One region of the Chromobacterium vaccinii genome, then DNA from elsewhere that is predicted to be linked to it. Evidence: riboswitches for the same ligand, from Rfam matches in the RefSeq annotation. Region 1 holds a riboswitch; the other holds the start of a gene.
The links. A riboswitch is a leader RNA that binds a small molecule or an ion and turns the genes downstream of it on or off. The one in region 1 is predicted to bind glycine.

Region 2: linked by a shared signal. The riboswitch ahead of BKX93_RS00285 (trimeric intracellular cation channel family protein) and the one ahead of gcvT (glycine cleavage system aminomethyltransferase GcvT) in region 1 are both predicted to bind glycine.

The regions. Positions count from the first base shown of each region.
Region 1 covers NZ_CP017707.1:1,717,454-1,721,703, forward strand. The annotation lists gene gcvP (aminomethyl-transferring glycine dehydrogenase) at 1-408, opposite strand, end outside; gene gcvH (glycine cleavage system protein GcvH) at 501-887, opposite strand; gene gcvT (glycine cleavage system aminomethyltransferase GcvT) at 952-2,040, opposite strand; glycine riboswitch at 2,082-2,180, opposite strand; glycine riboswitch at 2,195-2,285, opposite strand; gene BKX93_RS07905 (amino acid permease) at 2,458-3,741, opposite strand; gene gluQRS (tRNA glutamyl-Q(34) synthetase GluQRS) at 4,072-4,250, opposite strand, start outside.
Region 2 covers NZ_CP017707.1:64,866-69,115, forward strand. The annotation lists gene BKX93_RS00275 (SCO family protein) at 1-71, shown strand, start outside; gene BKX93_RS00280 (TIGR02117 family protein) at 81-773, opposite strand; gene BKX93_RS00285 (trimeric intracellular cation channel family protein) at 964-1,578, opposite strand; glycine riboswitch at 1,730-1,827, opposite strand; glycine riboswitch at 1,832-1,917, opposite strand; gene BKX93_RS00290 (DUF3141 domain-containing protein) at 1,983-4,250, opposite strand, start outside.

The DNA of each region.
Region 1 (4,250 bases):
GGTCAGGTCTATCACCATCTGCTGGAAGTTCAGCAGCGCCTCCAGCCGGCCCTGGGCGATCTCGGCCTGGTACGGGGTATATGCGGTGTACCAGCCGGGGTTTTCCAGCACATTGCGCAGGATGACGGTGGGCGTCAGCACCGGGTAGTAGCCCAGGCCGATGAAGGACTTGTTGACCACGTTCTTGGACGCTACCGCCTTCAGCGCGGCCAGCGCCTCGGCTTCCGGCTGCGGCGAGGGCAGATCCAGGCGGCGGTTCAGGCGGATGTCGGCAGGCAGGGTCTGGTCGACCAGCGCGTCGATGGACGGCACGCCGACAGCGGCCAGCATCTCGGCGCGCTCGGCGTCGGACGGGCCAATGTGGCGGGCGATGAATTCGTGGCGATTGAAGAGTTCGGAGAGCGGCATGCTTGGGACTTCCTTCGTTGCGGCGGCCTGCGCGAGGCCGCGCCGGGAAAAACAACGCCCCGGCGTCTTGCGACGGCGGGGCGGTCAGGCTATCAGGCGCCGATTTCCTTGGCGTAGGCGGCGGCGTCCATCAGGCCGTCCAGATCCGCGGCGTTGGCCGGCTTGATCTTGAAGAACCAGCCGTCGCCGTACGGGTCGGAGTTGGCCAGTTCCGGCTCGCCTTCCAGCTCCTCGTTGACGGCGAGCACTTCGCCGGCGATCGGACAGTAGACGTCGGAAGCGGCCTTCACCGACTCCACCACGCCGGCCTGCTCATCCTTGGCCAGATTCGCGCCGGCTTTCGGCAGCTCGACGAAGACGATGTCGCCCAGCAATTCCTGCGCGTGCGCGGTGATGCCCACGGTGACGTAACCGTCGGCTTCCAGGCGCAGCCACTCGTGGCTGTCGACGTATTTCAGTTCGGCGGGAATGTTGCTCATCTTGAAGTTCTCCAGCTTAAGATCAGATCAATGGTGACGGCAGTCGCCTTGAGGCGCTGCCCGATTATTCGAAAACTTTCTTGCCGTTGCGCACGAAGGGCATCTTCACCACGCGCACATCGGTCAGCGTGCCGCGCAGGTCCACCTGGGCGCCGGCGCCGGTGGCGGCCGGCACGCGGGCGATGGCGATCGAGTGCTTGAGCGTCGGCGAGAAGGTGCCGCTGGTGATCACGCCTTCGCCCACGCCGTCCACCACCACCTTCAGTCCCTCGCGCAACACGCCGCGGCCTTCCAGCACCAGGCCCACCTGCTTCATCTTCACGCCGGCGGCTTTTTGCGCTTCCAGCGCCTCGCGGCCGTTGAACTTGCGCTCGGCCGGCTCCCAGGCGATGGTCCAGCCCATGCCGGCTTCCAGCGGCGACACGGTCTCATCCATATCGTGGCCGTACAGATTCATGCCGGCCTCCAGGCGCAGCGTGTCGCGCGCGCCCAGGCCGATCGGCGACACGCCGGCGGCTTGCAGTTGATTGAAGAAAGCGATGGCCTGGTCGGCCGGAACCATGATTTCCAGGCCGTCTTCGCCGGTGTAGCCGGTGCGGGCGTAGAACCATTCGTCCTGCGGCAGGCCCTGGAACACTTTCAGCGCGCGGATGGCGTCGGCCAGTTCCGGCTTCACAGCGCAGACTTTGTCTATGGCCTGGGGGCCCTGCACCGCCAGCATCGCCAGATCGCGGCGCACCTTGAGCGCCACGTCGAAGCCGGCCTTCTGGCTTTCCATCCAGGCCAGGTCTTTCTCGGTGGTGCCGGCGTTGACCACCATGCGGTAGCCGTAAGCAGTGAGATAGACGATCAGGTCGTCGACGACGGTGCCTTCCGGGGTCAGCATGCCGGAATACAGGGCCTTGCCCTCGAAGCCGAGCTTGGAGACGTCGTTGGCGATCAGTTTTTGCAGCCAGGCTTTGGCGTCGGAGCCGGTGATGTCGACCACCGTCATGTGGGAGACGTCGAACATGCCGGCGTCCGTGCGGACGATTTCGTGCTCTTTCAGCTGGGAACCGTAATGGATGGGCATTTCCCAACCGGCGAAATCGACCATCTTGGCGCCGGCGGCGAGGTGGGCTTGATACAGCGGAGTACGTTTCGGGGCCGTCATGGCGCGGTTCCTTCGAGCAAAGTGTGGATATCCTCTATCAACCACACCCCTCTGTCCCTGCACCTGAGATTTTCCGGCCGGATAAGCCGTTAGCCCCTTCGGTGGACGCCGCGCGGGCGCCGCTCTCCAGATTGCGCGAACCGGCTGCCGCCGGCCCGATGATACAGTCCTTTTGCCTGAGCGATTGCGGGTGCGCTTGCGCCTTCGGCGGCGGCCGAAAAGCCGCTCTCTCCTGTATGACCCGGCGATTATGGTGTCAATATCCGGGGCTTGGCAAGCCAATATTATTTCTATATCAAACAGTCTGAATAAATGTTTTTCAAGGAAAAAAACCGCTCATTTTCATACATCAAAATGGTTCGAAAACGAAAAAGCGCAGGCTGTCGCGCTGCGCTTTTTCACTGATCGGCACGCCGGTCAATCTGCGGCAAACCGCTCCTTCAACTGCCAGACATAGATGGGCAGGCCCATCAGCAACAGCAGCATGCCCCACATCACAATGTCGGCGCCGGAGCCGTACAGCGCCCACAGCGAGTAGACGAAGCCGATGCCGGCGAAGAAGCCGGGGGCGACGTAATCCTTGGGCGCGAACTCCTTGCCGCGCATCAGCATGATGGCGATCAGCGCCATCGAACAGAACGCATACGGCAGCAGCGTGGTGGCGGTGGCCAGCAGGATGATGAATTCGAAGATCTTCACCCCGCTGTCGCCGCCGGCGTACTTCATCGCCATCAGGATGGTGACCAGCGCGCTGGACAGCACCAGGCCGAAGATGGGCACGCCTGCCGCGTTGCGCTGGTCGAAGCGGCGGGGAAACAGGCCATCCTTGGCCGCGGCCGCCGGCACGTGCGCCTGCATCAGGCTCCAGCCGTTGAGCGCGCCGAAGCAGGACACCACTGCGCCGAAGCCCACCAGCCAGTAGCCCCAGTCGCCCCACATCAGCTTGGCCGCGTCGGCGAACGGCGCCTGCGAGGCGGCCAGCACATCGGCCGGCATCAGGCCCATCAGCGACACCGTGGACAGGATGTAGAGCACGGTGGCCAGCAGGGTGCCGATCACGGTGGCGCGCGGAATGGTCTTCTCCGGCTCCACCACGTCGCCGGCCGGCACCGACGCCGACTCCAGGCCGAGGAAGGCCCACAATGTCAGCGCCATGGTGGCGGACAACGAGGACAGCAAGGGCTTGTTGTGCGGGTTGAATGCGAGATTATCCGGCTGGAAATGGAAGAAACCGATGAAGGTAACCGCAGCCAGCGGCAGCAGCTTCAGCAGCGTGGTCACCACCGCCACAACGCCGGAGCTGCGCGCGCCGCGGCTGTTGATCCAGGTGACGATCCAGATCAGGCCGATGGCGACCGCGCCGGCCAGCGGCTCGTTGTGCCCCAATGCTGGGAAAAACACCTGCATATAGCTGGTGGCCGCCACCGCCAGCGCGGCGTTGCCGGCCCATAGCGCGATCCAGTAGCCCCAGGCGATCCAGAAGCCGGCGAAATCGCCGAAGCCCGCGTGGATGTAGGCGTACGGCCCGCCTTCGCGCGGCAGGATGGCGGACAGGCGGGCGAACACCAGCGCCAGGCAGATGGCGCCGCAGGAGGTCAGCAGCCAGCCCAACATCGACACGCCGCCGAACGGCGCCAACGAGGCCGGCAGCAGGAAAACGCCGGAGCCTATCATATTGCCCACCACCAGGGCGGTGCACATCCAGACTCCGAGCGAGCCCTTCTTTTGAGTGGAACTGTTTTCGTTCAAACCTGACTCTCCGTGGGAACGAAAGCATCGCGCGCCGGGGTAGTCACACCCGGCGTCAGACATGCGGAAAAGGTCAAAACCGCATCGGCAGGCCTATGGCCATGGCTTCAAGATAGCCGAAGCTGGAACGCTCGGCTGCGCCGCAGCCGGGTGCGGCCTGCCGCCGCGCCAAAAAAAGGGCGCATTAAAACACAGTTTTGACGTAAAAACATGTCGCATTGACGATTTTTTCAACAAAAACCGTTAGCAGACAGATGCTTATGCCATTCAAATGAAAAGTCGTCAGAAATGAGGGAGTTGCAAGGGACCGGCCGGCACGCGGCTCAATGACCAATTCGCCACCGCCCAGCGCCACAGCTCGTCCAGGCTCTCGCAACCCGCCGGCGGGCAATGGCCCAGCAGCTCAAGCGCCGCGCTCAGCTGCCGCGCGGCGTCGCGGGCCGATATCGCCGGCGCCAGCG
Region 2 (4,250 bases), 1.7 Mb from region 1:
CTTCCACCGAGGATATCGGCCCCAAGCCTGATTCGGCGGTGGTCAAGGCCTTGCGCGCGCTGCTCAAGTAAGAGAGGCGATCACTTTTCCAGTTGCCAGAACAGCGGCTGGACAAAAGGGGACCACAGCGCGGTGCGCACGCCGGCCTCGGCCAGCGCGTCGCGCGTCCATTGGTTGCAGGTGACGATGGGGTTGTAGCGGCCATGGGCGGCGTAGAAGGCGTCGTTGTCGCCGTAATGGTGTCCGGTTTCCTGCAAGGTCCGGCCGTGGGCGTCGAGCGGCGCGCTTTGGCGGATGAAGTCCGCCAGCCGGCGGTATTGTTCCGGGCTGATCAGGATGCGCCGGGTGTCCTTCCCCTCCTTGGGCTGGGGCAGGTATTCCACGTGCAGCACGCTTTGGTCGAACGCCAGCGCGGCCAATGCCTTGCCGGCGCTAAGGTCTTCCCAGTTTTGTATGGTCAGGAAGAATACCTTGCTGCCCCAGCCGATGGAGATGTAGGGCGAGCGCGCGTACAGGTCTGGGCGGCGGATGTGTTCCGGAGGAAAGGCGGCGGTCCAGTCCTGCGCATCGGTCTTGACCGGCATGATCACGCTGGTGTGCACGCCGTTGCTGTCCAGGTAGATGGGTATGCCGTTCGCGGGCGGAGCCCAGCCGCGGTTGCTGGGCAGCAGTCCCAGCGCCAGCGCGGCGAGCAGATAGCAGATCAAGAGCGCGGGGATGGCCAGCGGCAGGCGCAGGATAAGGCGGCGAAAGGCGGGACCGGAAATGTGCATGGTGATGTCGGCTGGTCAGCGGCGGGATATCAGGGGCCTATTATTTACATTGGGTGGCTGGCGTGTGTCAAATATCCATTGTCATTTGCGCGCGGGGCGCAGGGCACGCCGGGTCTGGAGCTTGCGGCGGCGCGGCGCGGGTGCCCGGAATGCGAAACACCCCGCCAGGGCGGGGTGTTTGTCTTGGGGATCAGTGGTGGTCGTGCCTGTAGGCGAACACCGGCAGCTGCCATTCGCGCCACAGCGCGACCAGGCGCAGCGCCAGGCCGAAGGCGAAGCTGGCGATCACGTTCCAGTCGTGGGGCATGGCCAGATGGTTGAGGCCCAGGTACAGGATGGCCACCAGTAGCGACACGCTGGCGTACAGCTCGCGGCGGAACACGATGGGCACGCGGTTGCATAGCACGTCGCGCAGGATGCCGCCGGCGATGCCGGTGATCATCCCTGCCATCACGATGATGACCGGGTGGTAGCCCATGCCCAGCGCCACGTCGCAGCCTATGATGGTGAACGCCACCAGGCCCAGCGCGTCCAGGATCAGGAACAGGCGGTTCAGATGGCGCATGTAGCGGGCGACCAGGACCGCGGCCAGGCCGCCGGCCACCACCAGCAGCACGTATTCCGGATGCTGGGTCCAGCCTATCGGATAGCGGCCCAGCACGATGTCGCGCACGGTGCCGCCGCCCAGCGCGGTGAGGAAGGCGATGACGGCTACGCCGAAAATGTCCATGTGGCGGCGGCCGGCCGCCAGCGCGCCGGTCATCGCTTCCGCGGTGATGGCGATCAGGTAGATCAGGGTCAGCATGATGAAATCTTATGGGGGTGGAACGATGGAACGCCAGCCGGAGCGATGGCGCGCGGATGGCGGAAAACGGAAATGAGGCGCGAAAGGCTCGCGCCGAGGCATGGATGAGCGGACAAGGCAAACTCCTGGACGGTTTCCGGGTTGGGTAACAGCCTCTCCCCTTGTCCTTTTACCTGAGAGTTGCGCGGCCTTTGGCCGCTTGCCCCTTCGGTGGGCCGCGCGCGGCGGCCTCTCTCCAATCGGCTTGAATCTATACTGCGCTGCGGTACGTTTGCCTGAGCGATTATGGGAGCTTGCGTCTTCGGCGGGGGCATTGCCCCTCTCTCCCGCAGAACCGGAATATTAGCTTTCGCTATTGCAATAGTCAATGCGGGAACCGAGTCGCCCCGGTTCCCGCGCATGGCTTACGCCTTGCCTCGCTTGCCGGGCGCGGAAGCGGCCGGAGACGCGCCTGGCGCCTGGCCGTTGGCCTTGCCAGTAGGCTTTCCCGCAGCGCTTGTCCGCGCGGCAGGCTTGGCTATCGGCTTGCTTTGGTCCGGCGTTGGCTTCGGCGCCGCGGGCTTGGCGGTTTTTCCAAGCGTTTTGGCTGCCGGCGAGGGCTTCGCTGTGGCCGGTTTGCTTGCTGCCGGTTTGACGGTTTTCGCCGATGGCTTGGCAACTGGCACGGGTTTCGCCGGGGCGGGTTTGCTTGTCGCTGCCTTCGCAGAAACGGCTGTGCCGGCGACGGGTTTGGCCGCGGAGGGATAAACGGCGGGGGCGGTCTCGGCAAGGACCGGCGAATCGGCCGCAGTCTCCGCTTCAGTCCTCTTTGAGGAAGAGGCGGCGCGGAGCGCGGCGGCGGCGTCGAGTTCCAGCGTCTTGGCCGCCAGGTCCAGCCGCTCCTGGTGCTCGGCCGGGATGGGACCGTTCAGCGCCAGCAGATCGCGGGCCAACAGCCAGGCTTGATGGCGGCGGCGGGCATCCGGCAGCAGCAGGGGCAGGCCGCGCAGCGCGCGCGGCGCGTCCAGCCGCACCAGCGCCACCTGGTGGCGGACGATGTCCTTCAATTGCATCAGCGTCAGCGGGTATTCGTGGCGCACGTCGCGCATCACCCGGCGGATGGCGTTGAAGGGCCGTTCGTCCACCACGCCTATGCCGATGCTGACGTAGAGCAGCAGCCGCACGAAGCCGTCTGCCAGCGTGCCTTGCTCGAAGCTGGGGTCCAGCGCTTCGCGCTTCAGGCGGGCCAGTTCGCGGCTTTCCCAGGTCAGCGCCTGGCTGCGCGGCTCGCCGGCCGGCGCGACGCCGACCAGGGTGGCCAGCTGCGGCGATTCGTAGATCGCGCGGAACAGCTGCTCCTGCGCGGCGTCGCGCAGATCGCGGTAATGGTCGAGCGACTGGACGATGAAGCCGGACACCTGTTCCTGCCACAGCCACAGCGGATTGTCGGCCGCTAACGGCCGGCGCTGCGCGCGCACCTTGTCGGCCAGGTCCGGCAGCCACCACAGCCACGGGTTTTTCGGCGAGACCAGCGTCCGTTCCAGCCGGGCCGGGTGCAGCTCGCGCAGCAGGCGGGCGCCAGCCTCGTTGCTGGCGGCGCGCAGCGTAGGCGAGACGTAGCGGTCGTACAGGCCCTGGTTGATCTCGGATACCCGCTTCACCACTTCGAAAGCGCGCTCGTCGTCGCGGCCGTCGTCCAGCGCCAGGATGTCGGATACGTCGCGGGCCTCGAAACGGATGATGTAGCGGCCCTCGATGTACTCCTGGCCCGGCGCGTCCGGCGCGATGTCCTCGATGACGGCCTCGTACAGCCCGGGGGCCAGCACGTCGATCAGGTCCAGCGCGCTGGCGAATTCGCTGTGTTCCTTGTTGGCGACGCCGGCGGACACGAAGATGCCGAGGTGGCCCACCTTGTTGTGCAGGCAGTAGACGATGGTCTGTTCGTTGTTGCGGATGTCCTCGGCGTTGTCGTAGAGATCGGCGATCCAGTTCAGCGCCTGTTGCGGCGGGGTGATGTTGTCGCCCCAGGACGAGAACACCATGATGGGCGAGCGGATGTTGCGCATGTCCACCCGGGCCTTGCCGTCATGGCTGGTGATCTTGCCGTGGACCAGCTCGTTGCCGACGAACAGCTTCTGGGTGATCCACTCCATTTCCGCCTTGTTCAGCAGGTAATGGCCGCCCCACCAGCGCTCGAAGTCCAGATAGCGCTGCGGCTCGGTGTCGATCTTGGCGTACAGGTTGTAGGACTTTTTCCACAGGGTGTTGGCCGGATCCAGCTTCTCGAAGTTCTCGACCAGGTGGGCGCCGTCGAAATGGCCATTGCCCAGATCGCCGGCCAGCGACGCGGTCCAGGTGCCGCCGTTCAGGCCGCCGGCATAGCGCATCGGATTCTTGCCGCGCACGCCGGCCCAGTACGACAGCGGCGAGCCGGCCAGCAGGATGGGGCCGACCAGCTCCGGCGCCACCGACGCCAGCATCGCCAACGCCCAGCCGCCCTGGCAGTTGCCGATCACGAAGGGCTTGCCGTCGCTGTCCGGGTGCAGCTCGTTGACGCGCTTGAGGAAGTGTCCTTCGGCCTTGGCCACGCTTTCTATGGTCTGGCCCGGCACCGGCTGGGGGAAGAACATCACGAAATAGCAGGGATGGCCCTGTTGCAGCGCGATGCCGATCTCGCTGTCCATCTTGAAGCC